DNA from 2 places in the Streptomyces sp. NPDC022552 genome. Region 1 is predicted to be linked to the other one. Evidence: riboswitches for the same ligand, from Rfam matches in the RefSeq annotation. Region 1 holds a riboswitch; the other holds the start of a gene.

Region 1 (6,702 bases):
GCGCACCCACCGGGGGACGGTCGTCGCCGTCACCCACGACCGGGCCTTCCTCGACGGGGTCACCACCGCCGTCCTGGAGGTCGACCACGAGCAGCGCACAGTGCGCCGGTACGGCAACGGCTACGCCGGCTATCTGGCCGGGCGGGCCGCCGAACGGGCCCGCTGGGAGCGGGAGTACGAGGAGTGGCGGGCCGAGACCGCCCGCCACTCGGCGCTCGCCGACGCGAACATCGACCGCTTCTCCGCCATCCCGCGCAAGGCCCCGGCGTCCTTCAGCGGTGCGGGCGCGTTCCGGGCCCGGTCACGGGCGCACGGCGCGATGAGCCGGATCCGGGCCGCCCGGGAGAAGCTCCACCGGCTCACCGAGAACCCGGTGCCGCCGCCCCCGGACCCGCTGCGGTTCACGGCGGACATCGAGGGCCACGCGGGCGCGGTCGCGCTGACGGACGTACGGGTGGAGGGCAGGCTGCGCCTGGACTCCCTGCACCTGGCCCCCGGCGAACGCCTCCTGGTCACCGGCCCGAACGGCGCGGGCAAGACCACGCTGCTCAAGGTCCTCTCGGGCGAACTCGCCCCCGACGGCGGGACGGTGACGGTCCCGCCCCGGGTCGGGATGCTCCGCCAGGACGCCGCGCTGCCGGACGACCCGCGCACGGTCGCCGCGGCGTTCGGGGCGGGCCGGGAGGAGGAGCTGCTCCGGCTCGGGCTCTTCGGGGCGGCCGATCTGACCACGCCCGTACGGGAGTTGTCGACGGGACAGCGCCGCAAGCTGGAGCTGGCCCGCCTGGTCACCCGCCCGGCGGACCTGCTCCTCCTCGACGAACCGACCAACCACCTGGCCCCCGGCCTCGTGGAGGAACTGGAGGCCGCCCTCGCCACCTACCCCGGCACCCTGGTGATCGTCACCCACGACCGCCGCATCCGTGCGGGCTTCCGGGGCCGCCGGCTCGAACTGTCCCCGGCCCCGGCCCCCGTGACGGCCTAGCCCTCGGAGCCGCCGTCCTCCAGATCGCCCTCCGTGTCCAGGAAGACCTGGCGCAGGGCCGCCAGGGTCTCCGGGTCCGGCTTCTCCCACATGCCGCGCGACTCGGCCTCCAGGAGGCGTTCCGCGATGCCGTGCAGGGCCCAGGGGTTGGCCTCCTTCAGGAAGGCCTGGTTCTCCGGGTCGAGGACGTACGTCTCCGTCAGCTTGTCGTACATCCAGTCGGCGACGACACCCGTCGTCGCGTCGTAGCCGAAGAGGTAGTCGACGGTCGCCGCCAGCTCGAACGCGCCCTTGTAGCCGTGGCGGCGCATCGCCTCGATCCACTTCGGGTTCACCACCCGGGCGCGGAAGACCCGCGAGGTCTCCTCGACCAGGGTCCGGGTGCGGACCGTCTCGGGGCGGGTGGAGTCGCCGATGTACGCCTCGGGGGCCGTGCCCGTCAGCGCGCGGACGGTCGCCACCATGCCGCCGTGGTACTGGAAGTAGTCGTCCGAGTCGGCGATGTCGTGCTCGCGCGTGTCCGTGTTCTTCGCGGCCACGGCGATCCGCTTGTACGCCGTCTCCATCTCCGAGCGCGCCGGACGGCCCTCCAGACCACGGCCGTACGCGTATCCGCCCCACACCGTGTACACCTCGGCGAGGTCCGCGTCCGTCCGCCAGTCGCGCGAGTCGATCAGCTGGAGGATGCCCGCGCCGTACGTACCCGGCCGCGAGCCGAAGATCCGGGTCGTCGCGCGCCGTTCGTCGCCGTGCTCGGCCAGGTCGGCCTGCGCGTGCGCCCGTACGAAGTTGTCCCCGGCCGGCTCGTCGAGCGAGGCGGCAAGCCGCACGGCGTCGTCGAGGAGCCCGATGACGTGCGGGAACGCGTCCCGGAAGAAGCCCGAGATGCGCAGCGTGACGTCGATGCGCGGGCGGCCGAGCTCGGCGAGCGGGATCGGCTCCAGGCCGTTCACCCGGCGCGAGGCGTCGTCCCACGTCGGGCGGATGCCCAGCAGGGCAAGGGCTTCGGCCACGTCGTCGCCCGCCGTGCGCATCGCACTCGTACCCCAGAGGGAGAGGCCGACGGACGTCGGCCACTCTCCGTTGTCGGAGCGGTAGCGCTCCAGGAGCGATTCGGCGAGCGCCTGGCCCGTCTCCCACGCGAGGCGGGAGGGCACGGCCTTGGGGTCGACGGAGTAGAAGTTGCGGCCGGTCGGCAGCACGTTGACCAGGCCGCGCAGCGGAGACCCGGAGGGGCCGGCCGGGACGAAGCCGCCGTTCAACGCGTGGACGGCGTGCGCGAGTTCGTCGGTCGTGGCGGCGAGCCGCGGGACGACCTGCTCGCAGGCGAAGCGCAGCACGGCGGCGACGTCGGGACCGTACGCGGCGGCGACCTCCGCGACCGCGTCCACGGACCAGTCCGCCGCCTCCATCGCCTCGACCAGCTCGCGCGCCGTCGCCTCCGCCTCGTCGGCGGTGGTCCGGGTCGCGGCGGACTCGTCAAGACCCAGGGCCTCACGGAGACCCGGCAGCGCCTGCGTCCCGCCCCAGATCTGCCGGGCGCGCAGGATCGAGAGGACCAGGTTCACGCGCTCGGGACCGGCCGGGGCCCCGCCGAGGACATGCAGACCGTCCCTGATCTGCGCGTCCTTGACCTCGCACAGCCAGCCGTCGACATGCAGCAGGAAGTCGTCGAAGCCGTCGTCCTCCGGACGGTCCTCGAGCCCGAGGTCGTGGTCGAGCTTCGCCGCCTGGATCAGCGTCCAGATCTGCGCGCGGATCGCGGGCAGCTTGGACGGGTCCATGGAGGAGATCTGCGCGTACTCGTCGAGCAGCTGCTCCAGGCGCGCGATGTCGCCGTACGAGTCGGCGCGCGCCATCGGCGGCACCAGGTGGTCGACCAGGGTCGCGTGCACGCGCCGCTTGGCCTGCGTGCCCTCGCCCGGGTCGTTGACCAGGAACGGGTAGACCAGGGGGATGTCGCCGAGCGCCGCGTCCGGGCCGCAGGCGGCGGACAGGCCCGCGTTCTTGCCGGGCAGCCACTCCAGGTTGCCGTGCTTGCCGAGGTGGACCATCGCGTCCGCCCCGAAGCCGCCGTCCTCTGCGCGCGCCGCGATCCAGCGGTAGGCGGCCAGGTAGTGGTGGGACGGCGGGAGATCGGGGTCGTGGTAGATCGCGATCGGGTTCTCGCCGAAGCCGCGCGGCGGCTGGATGAGGATCAGCAGGTTCCCGCGCCGCAGGGCGGCGAGGACGATGTCGCCCTCGGGGTTGCGGGACCGGTCGAGGAACATCTCGCCCGGCGCCGGGCCCCAGTGCTCCTCGACGGCCTCCCGCAGCTCGGCGGGGAGCGTCGCGTACCAGCGCTTGTAGTCGGCGGCCGGGATACGGACGGGGTTCTTCGCCAGCTGCTCCTCGGTCAGCCAGTCCTGGTCGTGGCCGCCCGCCTCGATCAGGGCGTAGATCAGCTCGTCGCCGTCGCCCGAGACCAGGCCCGGGATCTCCTCGACGGGGCCGAAGTCGTACCCCTCCTCGCGCAGGCGGCGCAGGAGCGCGACGGCGGAGGCGGGGGTGTCGAGACCGACCGCGTTGCCGATCCGGGAGTGCTTGGTCGGGTACGCGGAGAGGACCAGGGCGAGCCTCTTCCCGGCGTTCGGGATGTGGCGCAGCCGGGCGTGCCGTACCGCGATCCCGGCGACGCGCGCGGCGCGCTCGGTGTCGGCGACGTAGGCCGGGAGCCCGTCCTCGTCGATCTCCTTGAAGGAGAACGGGACGGTGATGAGCCGGCCGTCGAACTCGGGCACGGCGACCTGGCTCGCGGCGTCCAGCGGGGAGAGACCCTCGTCGTTCTCCTCCCAGGCGGCGCGCGAGCCGGTGAGGCAGAGCGCCTGCAGGATCGGTACGTCGAGGGCGGCGAGGGCGCCCGCGTCCCACGCCTCCTCGTCGCCGCCGGCCTGCGCCTCGGCGGGCCTGGTGCCGCCGGCCGCGAGGACGGTGGTGACGATCGCGTCGGCCGCGCGCAGGGTCTCGAGCAGCTCCGGCTCCGGGGCACGCAGGGAGGCGACGTAGAGCGGCAGGGCGCGGGCGCCCTGGTCCTCGATCGCCTCGCAGAGCGAGTCGACGAAGGCGGTGTTCCCGCTCATGTGGTGGGCGCGGTAGTAGAGCACGGCGACCGTCGGGCCGTCGGCCGTGCGGGCCGTCCGCTCCAGCGGGCCCCAGGTGGGCGCGGCGGCCGGGGCGTCGAAGCCGTGGCCGGTGAGCAGCACGGTGTCGGAGAGGAAGCGGGCCAGCTGCTCCAGGTTGCCGGGGCCGCCGTGCGCCAGGTAGGCGTGCGCCTCGGTGGCGACGCCGACGGGGACGGTGGAGGCCTCCATCAGCTGGGCGTCGGGGGCCTGTTCCCCGGAGAGCACGACCAGCGGCTTCTCCGCCGTCCGCAGGGCCTCCAGGCCCTCCTCCCAGGCACGCAGACCGCCGAGGAGCCGTACGAGAACGAGGTCGACGTCCTCCAGCAGCCCGGGCAGGTCGTCCAGGGCGAGACGGGAGGGGTTGGCGAAGCGGTACGCGACGGGCCCGCCGGCCGCGCGGGCGCTGAGCAGGTCGGTGTCGGAGTGCGACAGCAACAGAATTCGCATGCGTGCGCAGGCCTTCCTCGGGGTTGTCCGCGCCCCGGGTGGTCGTGTGGACGGCAGGAGTTCCTGACTCACCCGGCCCCTTCCGGGACCTGGCTCACAGTGGCGGGACCGCGCCGGATTCTCACCGGGCTTCCTCCCCGGGGTCCTGGGACCCCATGCCGTCTGCATAGTAGATCGTGCGCACAACGGGCAGGGGTCGTCCCCGGGGGTCGACCGGATCCACGTGGGTATGCTCGCCGCCATGTCGCCCACCCCGCCCACAACGCCCAACCGGGGCGAACCTCTCATACGGGACCGCGGCGATGCCTGCCCGGGCGCGCTGCGCCTGCACGCCGCCGACGACGGCGGTCTGGCCCGACTGCGCCTGCCCGCAGGCCTGTTGACGCCGCATCAGGTCGAAGTCCTGGCGTCGGCGGCGGAGTCCCTCGGCGACGGCCGGGTCACGGTCACGTCCCGGGGCAACGTGGAGCTGCGCGGTCTGGGCGGGGGCTGCGGGGCGGAACTGGCCGACCGGCTGACGGAGGCGGGCCTCCTCCCCTCCGCCACCCACGAACGCGTCCGCAACATCGTCGCCTCGCCGACCGCGGGACTGGACGGACTCGGCCACGCGGACGTCCAGTTGTGGTCCCGCGAACTGGACGCGCTGCTCTGCGCGGCCCCCTGGACGGCCGCCCTGTCGGGCCGCTTCCTCTTCGCCCTGGACGACGGCCGGGGGGACGTGGCGCGGCTGGGCGGAGATGTGACCTTGATCGCAGAAGGCCCCTGGACGAACGCCGCCCGGGAGACGACCGGCCCGGGCCCACGTGCGGGCGGCGTCCTGCTGTACGTCGGCGGGCAGGCGTTCCGCGTCGCGGGCGCCGACGCGCCGCGAGCGGCGCTCGCCGCGGCCGACGCGTTCCTGCGGGCCGCACGGGCGGCCGGGAACGGCGCGTGGCGTGTGAAGGAGCTTCCGGGCGTCGGCGCGACGGGGGCGGAGGCCATCGAAGCCGCCGGTGCGAAGGAACTGCCGGGCATCGGGCCCGCGGGCTCCCCGGGTGGCGGGGCGGCCGACGCGCCGGGTGCCGGGGCCGGTCTTCTCGACCTCGCCGCCGCGTTCACGCGGGCCGGGATCGACGCCCGTCCCGTCGTCCCCGTACCGCCGCTGCCGCACAGCACGCCACCCGCGCCCGGGCTCCTCGGCAGCAGCGACGCGCTGCACGTGCTCGCGCCGCTCGGGCGGATGACCGCCGCCCAGCTCCGCGCGCTGTTGCCCGCCGGCGAGGTACGGCTCACGCCCTGGCGTGGGGCCGTCGTCGCCGGGTCGTCCCGGACACGGCTTCCCGAGCTGGCCGCGGCCGGGCTGATCACCCGCCCCGACGACCCCCGCGTCGGCGTCGGCGCCTGCACCGGGCGGCCCGGCTGCGCCAAGTCCCTCGCCGACGTCCGCGCGGACGCCGTACCCGGCGCGCCCGGCGTCCCCGTCCACTTCTCCGGGTGCGAACGCCGCTGCGGCCACCCCCAAGGCGCCCCCGGCACCTGGGTCGACGTCGTCGCCACCGCCGAGGGCACCTACCTCGTGGACGGCCGCCCCACCCCCCGTCACTCCCTGCCCGAAGCAGTCGCAACGGCCCGCACAACGAGATGAGCGAGAACGACACGATGTTCGCCTACGAGAAGGACGGCGCGGAGATCTACCGCCAGTCCTTTGCCACGATCCGCGCCGAGGCGGACCTCGCGGATCTGCCCGCCGACGTCGCCACGGTCGCGGTCCGCATGATCCACGCCTGCGGCATGACCGACCTCGTCCGTGACCTCGCCTACTCGCCGCGGGTCGTCTCCCGCGCCCGCGCCGCCCTGCGCGCCGGCGCGCCCATCCTCTGCGACGCGCAGATGGTCGCCAGCGGTGTGACCCGCAAGCGGCTGCCCGCCGACAACGACGTGGTCTGCACGCTCTCCGACCCGTCCGTGCCCGCGCTCGCCGCCGAGCTCGGCACCACCCGCAGCGCCGCCGCGCTCGAACTCTGGCGCGACCGCCTCGAAGGCTCCGTCGTCGCCATCGGCAACGCGCCGACCGCCCTCTTCCACCTCCTGGAGATGATCGAGAAGGGCGCCGGCCGTCCGGCCGCCGTC
Region 2 (6,702 bases), on a different contig from region 1:
ACGGCCCCGAAGAGCGTCGGCTCGACGTACCAGCCGCGGTCCAGGCCGGCCGGACGGCCACCGCCCGTCAGGACCTTGGCGCCCTCGTCCTGGCCGAGCTTGATGTAGTCGAGGGAGCGCTGCCGCTGCCGCTGGGCGACCAGCGGGCCGACCTGTGTGGCCGGGTCGAGCGGGTCGCCGACGACCAGCGCGCCCGCGGCGGCGGCGAACGCCTCGGCGATCTCGTCGTACCGGCTGCGCGGGGCGAGGATGCGGGTCTGGGCGACGCAGGCCTGGCCGTTGTTCATCCAGGCCGCGGGGACGATCCCGGCGACGGCGGTGGCCACGTCGGCGTCGGGCAGGATGACGGCCGCGGACTTGCCACCGAGTTCGAGGGTGACGCGGGTGAGGTTGCGGGAGGCGACCTCCATCACGCGCTTTCCGGCGGCGACCGACCCGGTGAAGGAGACCTTGTCGACGCCCGGGTGGCCGACGAGGTACTCGCTGACCTCGCGGTCGGCGGGCAGGATGGACAGGACGCCTTCGGGGAGGCCCGCCTCGGTGGCGATCTCGGCGAGGATGTACGAGTCGAGCGGCGACTCGGGCGAGGGCTTGAGGACCACCGTGCAGCCGGCGAGCAGCGCGGGCCCGAGCTTGGCGGCGGCGGTGAACTGCGGGACGTTCCACGGCACGACCGCCGCGACGACACCGACCGGCTCGCGCCGCACCAGGATCGGCCCGAGGACGCCCGCGCGCCTGCTCTCGTACGGGAAGTCACGGGCGATGGTGATCGCCGCGTCCCAGACCATCATGGCGCCGAGGGCCTGGGCGAGAACGCTCCAGGAGTACGGGGAGCCGTTCTGGGAGCTGATCGAGCGGGCGATCTCCTCGTGGCGTACGGCGATGGCGTCCTTGATCCGCCCGACGACGGCGATCCGCTCCTCGAGCGTCATCCTGGGCCAGGGCCCGTGGTCGAAGGCCTCGCGCGCGGCGGCGACGGCCCGGTCGACATCCTCCCGGGAGGCGTGCGGCACACGACCGATGACCTCCTCGGTGTGCGGCGAGATCACCTCGATGACATCCCCGCCGGCCGGATCGGTCAACGCCCCGCCGATGTACAGCTTTCCGTGCTCCACAAGCTCGGTCATGGCCGACTGCCTCCCGGAACCCGCACTGTTTCTGACTGTGTATCAGAACTGATATCAGTTCTAGTTATAGGGGGCAATGGCCAGGACGAGACAGGCCCCCACCAGCCGCTTTGCTGCTGGTGGGGCCTGCGTCACACCGCCTGGGCCGTCTCGGGGCCGTCAGTCGTTCCGGCGGCCCGCCGATCCCTGTCGCCGACGGCCTTCCGAGTACGGCTCTCGCTGCTCGGCATGAGGTGCGTGTACACCCGCAGCGCGAAGCCCGGATCGGCGTGCCCGACGAAACCACACAGCGCCGTGATGTGTTCGCCGGTCCCGAGCGGCCCAGGCCGCACCCTGCGCTGACGACTCCACCCTCCACCACCGCGAGCCCGAGGGCCTGGCGGTCTACCGCACGGCCGCGCGCCCGACAAGGCACCGCACGCCACCCTGACGGACCGTCAGTTCTCGTTATAGTGGGCCCGGTCGAGCAATCGCCCTGCCGTCGCGGAGAGATGAGGGCCCATGAGCCAGGTGACCGAGCACGGCGGAGGCGTCTGGTCGCTCCGGGTACCCATTCCGGACAACCCCCTCGGGCACACCCTCGTCCACGTCCTCGACACCGACCGCGGGCCCGTGCTGATCGACACCGGTTGGGACGATCCGGCGTCCTGGAACGAACTGGCCGACGGACTGACCGCGTTGGGGACCTCCGTACGGGACGTGCACGGGGTCGTCATCACGCACCACCACCCCGACCACCACGGGCTCTCGGGTCAGGTCCGCGAGGCGTCCGGCGCGTGGATCGCGATGCACGCCGCCGACACCGCCGTCGTCCGCCGCACCCGCGAGTCCGAACCCGGCACCTGGCTCGACTACCTCGCCCGCAAGCTGGCCGCCGTCGGCGCCCCCGAGGAGCACACCGCCCCGCTCCGCGCGACCCGCGCGGGCCGCGCGAGCACCCTGCCCGGACTGCGCTCCGCGCTCCCCGACCGCGAGATCGTCCCCGGCGAGCTGCTCGATCTCGCGGGCCGCCGGCTGCGCGCGGTCTGGACCCCCGGACACACCCCCGGCCATGTCTGCCTCCACCTGGAGGAGGAGCACCCCGCCGGACTCCCGGGCCACGGCCGGCTCTTCTCCGGCGACCACCTGCTCCCCGGGATCTCCCCGCACATCGGTCTCTACGAGGACCCGGACGACGAAACCGCCACCGACCCCCTGGGCGACTACCTGGACTCACTGGAGCGGATCGGGCGGCTCGGCGTCGCCGAGGTGCTCCCGGCCCATCAGTACGCCTTCACCGACGCCGCCGGCCGGGTACGGGAGCTGCTCGACCACCACGAGGAGCGGCTGACCGGACTCCTGCGCCTCCTCGCGGCGCCGCTCACCCCCTGGCAGCTCGCCGAGCGCATGGAGTGGAACCGCCCCTGGGACCAGATCCCGTACGGCTCCCGCACCATCGCGGTCAGCGAGGCGGAGGCCCACGTGCGCCGCCTCGTGAAACTGGGCCGCGCGGAGGCCGCCCCGGGCACCGACCCCGTGGCGTACGTGGCGGTGTGAGGCCCCGGCCGCCCCCGGCCCGGGCGGAGGTGTGAGGCGCCTCGCACCCGCCGGTCGGGCGGTGTACGGGCCGGTAGAGTGTGCGAGTCGTCCTCACACCCGTACGGGGGGAAGCCGGTGCAAATCCGGCACTGACCCGCAACCGTGACCGCCCTCGCCCGCCGTGGACGGAAGCCGGAATGCCCCGCCCGGGACGTGACCGCCGGCACCGTCGAGGAATACGGAGCCGAGCCTGGTGCCTCAGCGTGCCGGTGCCCGGCCGCAGGAGAGGGCCACAGCTCGCATGATCACCGTCCGTCGCGGCGCCGCCGCGTTCGCCGCCGCAGCGGTGCTCTGCACCGGCGTCGCCCCCGTCGCATCCGCCGCGCCCTCCCCGTCCGCGACCCCCGCGCCCGTGATCCCCGCCGGGCTCTACGGCACGAAGGACCCGACGTACGACGGCGTGTGGCGCCAGTCGCTCGCCTTCATCGCCCAGACGACCAGCGGTGTGCAGCCCGCCGACGAGGCCGTGTCCTGGCTCCGGAAGCAGCAGTGCGACAGCGGCGCCTTCGCGTCGTACCGCCCGGACCCCGCCAAGCCCTGCGACACGGCCACCATGCTGGACACCAACGCCACCGCCGTCGCCGTCCAGGCACTCACCGGCGCCAAGCGCCTGAGCACCGAACCCGAGCCCCTGGCCAAGGCGGCCGCGGCCGGCGCGGCCTGGCTGAAGGGTGTGCAGAACAAGGACGGCGGCTGGGGCTACAACCCCGGCGGCCCCAGCGACGCCAACTCCACCTCGATCGTCATCAGCGCGCTCACCGCGCTCGGCGAGAAGCCCGGCGCGGTGAAGTCCGTCGAGGGCAGGACCCCGTACGACGCCCTGCTCGGCCTCGCCCTGCCCTGCTCCGCCAAGGAAGGTGCGGGCGCCTTCGCGTACCAGCCCGACAAGGACGGCAAGCTTCTCGCGAACGCCGACGCCACCGCCGCCGCCACGCTCGCCGGGCTCGGCAAGGGCATCACCGCGCGGGGCGTGGAGCCCCAGCAGAGCCCGGTCTGCACGGACCTGGCGAAGCCGACGATGGACCGGGCCGCGCTCAACGGCGCCTCCTACCTGGCCGCCGCGCTGGCGAAGACCGGCCACCTGAACACCCCGCCGATGCCCGGCGCCACCGACCCGACCGAGCTGCCCGACCACGGCAACACCGCCGACGCCGTCGTCGCGCTCGCCGCGACCGGTGCCACGAAGGAGGCCTCCGGCGCGCTGACCTGGCTCCAGAAGAACTCCGCCGCCTGGGCGAAGGAGAGCGGTCCCGCCGCGTACGCGCAGCTGATCCTCGCCGCGAAGGCGATGCACGTCGACCCGCGCGCCTTCGGCTCGACGGACCTCCTCGAGGAGCTGGCCGCCACCGGGCCCGCGCCGAAGGCCTCGCCGTCCGCCGCGCCCGAGGCGAGCGACGACGACTCCGGCTCCTTCGACGTGTGGTGGATCATCGGCATCGGCATGGTCGTCGGCGTCGGCATCGGCTTCCTGGTGAGCGGGCGCAAGAAGTGAGGGCCGGGCTCCTCGGCGCAGCGGCCGGCGTCGCCCTGATGCTGGCCGCCGCCGCTCCCGCCGAGGCCGTCGGCTACCGGTACTGGTCGTCCTGGGAGAGCGACGGCGGGGGGACCTGGGCGTACGCGACGCAGGGCCCGGCGACCGCCCGGCCGTCCGACGGCGAGGCCGTCGGCTTCCGCTTCGCGGTCAGCAAGGACAGCAGCGACGCCGCCCGGCCCACCGCCGCCCCCGACTTCGCGGGCGTCTGCGCCGGTACGGAGGAGAAGGCCGGCACCAAGCGGGTGGCGGTCGTCGTGGACTTCGGCACCCCGCAGGACGCCCCGCCGGGCGAGGCTCCGCCCCAGCCGCCGGTGAAGACCGGCTGCGCCCAGGTCCGCGAGGACGCGACGAGCGCGGAGGCGCTGGCCGCGGTGGCGAAGCCGCTGCGGTACGACAGCGCGGCGCTGCTGTGCGGGATCGCCGGCTACCCGGCGAAGGGCTGCGGCGAGCAGGTGGCGGAGACGAACCCTCCGTCCGGGGAGAGCCGGCCCGACGGCGACCTCACGGTGACGGCCACCCAGGCGCCGGAGGGCAAGGGTGAGGACGACGGCGGCCCCTCCGTCGGGATCGTCGTGGGCGGAGCCGCGGTGCTCGTGCTCGGGGGCGCCGCGGTCTGGAAGGCCCGCCGACGCGCATGATCCGTGCCCCCGAGGCGAGCCGCTCCAACGCCCTGCACGCGGGCGCCTGGTGGCTCTGGGCGCTCGGCCTCGCCGTCGCCGCCTCCCGCACCACCAACCCGCTGCTCCTCGGCCTGATCGTCGCGGTCGCCGGCTATGTCGTCGCGGCCCGCCGCACGGACGCCCCGTGGGCCCGCTCCTACGGGGCTTTCGTGAAGCTGGGCCTGTTCGTGGTGGCGCTGCGGGTGGTGTTCTCGGTGCTGCTCGGTTCGGCGATCCCGGGGACGTACGAGCTGTTCACGCTGCCCGAGGTGCCGATTCCGGACTGGGCACAAGGGGTGCGGATCGGGGGCCGGGTGACGGCGGAGCAAGTGGTCTTCGCCGTGTACGACGGTGCCAAGCTGGCGACCCTGCTGATCTGCGTGGGCGCGGCGAACGCGCTCGCCAATCCGGCGCGGCTGCTCAAGTCGCTGCCGGGCGCGCTGTACGAGGCGGGGGTCGCCGTCGTGGTGGCGATGACCTTCGCGCCGAACATGGTGGCCGACGTCGTGCGGCTGCGGACGGCCCGGCGGCTGCGGGGGCGGCCGACGGGCGGGGTGCGGGCGGTGCTCCAGATCGGGCTGCCGGTCCTGGAGGGCGCGCTGGAGCGTTCCATCGCGGTGGCGGCCTCGATGGACGCCCGGGGGTACGGCCGTACGGCGCAGGTGCCGCCGGCGGTGCGCCGGACGACGAACGTCCTGACGCTGGGCGGCCTGCTCGGGGTGTGCGCCGGATCGTACGGACTGCTCGCGGCGCAGGGCGCGGGGTACGGGCTGCCGCTGGTCGTCGCCGGTCTCGTCGCGGCCATGGCCGGACTCCGGCTCGGCGGCCGCCGGGCGGTACGGAGCCGGTACCGGCCGGACGCGTGGGGGGTGCGGGCCTGGCTGGTCGCCGGTTCGGGCGTGGCGGTGGCGGCGCTGATGATCTGGGCGAACGTGTACGCCTACGAGGCGCTGCACCCGGGCGTCGTACCGCTCGTCGCGCCGGAGCTTCCGGTGTGGCCCGCACTGTCGATCCTGGTGGGCCTGTTGCCCGCGTTCGTGGCCCCCGTGCCCGCCTCCAAGGAGTCTTCGTGATCCGGTTCGAGAACGTCTCGGTGACGTACGGCGCGGGCGAGCCGACGCTCCGGGACCTGGACCTGACGGTCCCCGAGGGCGAACTGGTCCTGCTGGTGGGCCCGTCGGGCGTGGGCAAGTCGACGCTGCTCGGGGCGGTCTCGGGGCTCGTGCCGCACTTCACGGGCGGCACGCTGAAGGGCCGCGTGACGGTGGCGGGCCGGGACACCCGTACGCACATGCCGCGCGAGCTGGCGGACGTGGTGGGCACGGTCGGCCAGGACCCGCCGGCGCACTTCGTCACGGACACGGTCGAGGACGAGCTGGCGTACGGGATGGAGTCCCTGGGCCTGGCTCCTGCGGTGATGCGGCGGCGGGTCGAGGAGACCCTGGACCTGCTCGGGCTCGCGGAGCTGCGCGACCGTCCGATCGCGACGCTCTCGGGCGGGCAGCAGCAGCGGGTGGCGATCGGTTCGGTGCTGACCCCGCACCCGAAGGTCCTCGTCCTCGACGAGCCGACGTCCGCTCTGGACCCGGCGGCGGCGGAGGACGTCCTGGCGGTCCTGCAGCGCCTTGTCCACGACCTCGGCACGACGGTCCTGATGGCGGAGCACCGCCTGGAGCGGGTGGTCCAGTACGCGGACCAGGTCCTGCTGCTTCCGGACGGGGTCATGGGCCCGCCCGCCGAGATCATGGCGGTCTCCCCGGTCCACCCCCCGGTGGTGGCACTGGGCCGCCTGGCGGGCTGGAGC

What was found. Region 1 has a riboswitch for cobalamin ahead of cobN (cobaltochelatase subunit CobN). Riboswitches for the same ligand answer to the same signal wherever they lie in the genome.
Region 2: another riboswitch for cobalamin. It lies ahead of ACZ3OF_RS06800 (prenyltransferase/squalene oxidase repeat-containing protein); the one in region 1 lies ahead of cobN (cobaltochelatase subunit CobN).

The regions. Positions count from the first base shown of each region.
Region 1 covers NZ_JBVHGJ010000005.1:414,717-421,418, reverse strand. The annotation lists gene abc-f (ribosomal protection-like ABC-F family protein) at 1-985, shown strand, start outside; gene cobN (cobaltochelatase subunit CobN) at 982-4,593, opposite strand; cobalamin riboswitch at 4,632-4,768, opposite strand; gene ACZ3OF_RS17490 (cobalamin biosynthesis protein CobG) at 4,823-6,217, shown strand; gene ACZ3OF_RS17485 (precorrin-8X methylmutase) at 6,232-6,702, shown strand, end outside.
Region 2 covers NZ_JBVHGJ010000002.1:417,615-424,316, reverse strand. The annotation lists gene ACZ3OF_RS06810 (aldehyde dehydrogenase) at 1-1,127, opposite strand, end outside; gene ACZ3OF_RS06805 (MBL fold metallo-hydrolase) at 1,629-2,663, shown strand; cobalamin riboswitch at 2,718-2,884, shown strand; gene ACZ3OF_RS06800 (prenyltransferase/squalene oxidase repeat-containing protein) at 2,947-4,197, shown strand; gene ACZ3OF_RS06795 (SCO2322 family protein) at 4,236-4,877, shown strand; gene ACZ3OF_RS06790 (energy-coupling factor transporter transmembrane component T) at 4,874-5,971, shown strand; gene ACZ3OF_RS06785 (ABC transporter ATP-binding protein) at 5,968-6,702, shown strand, end outside.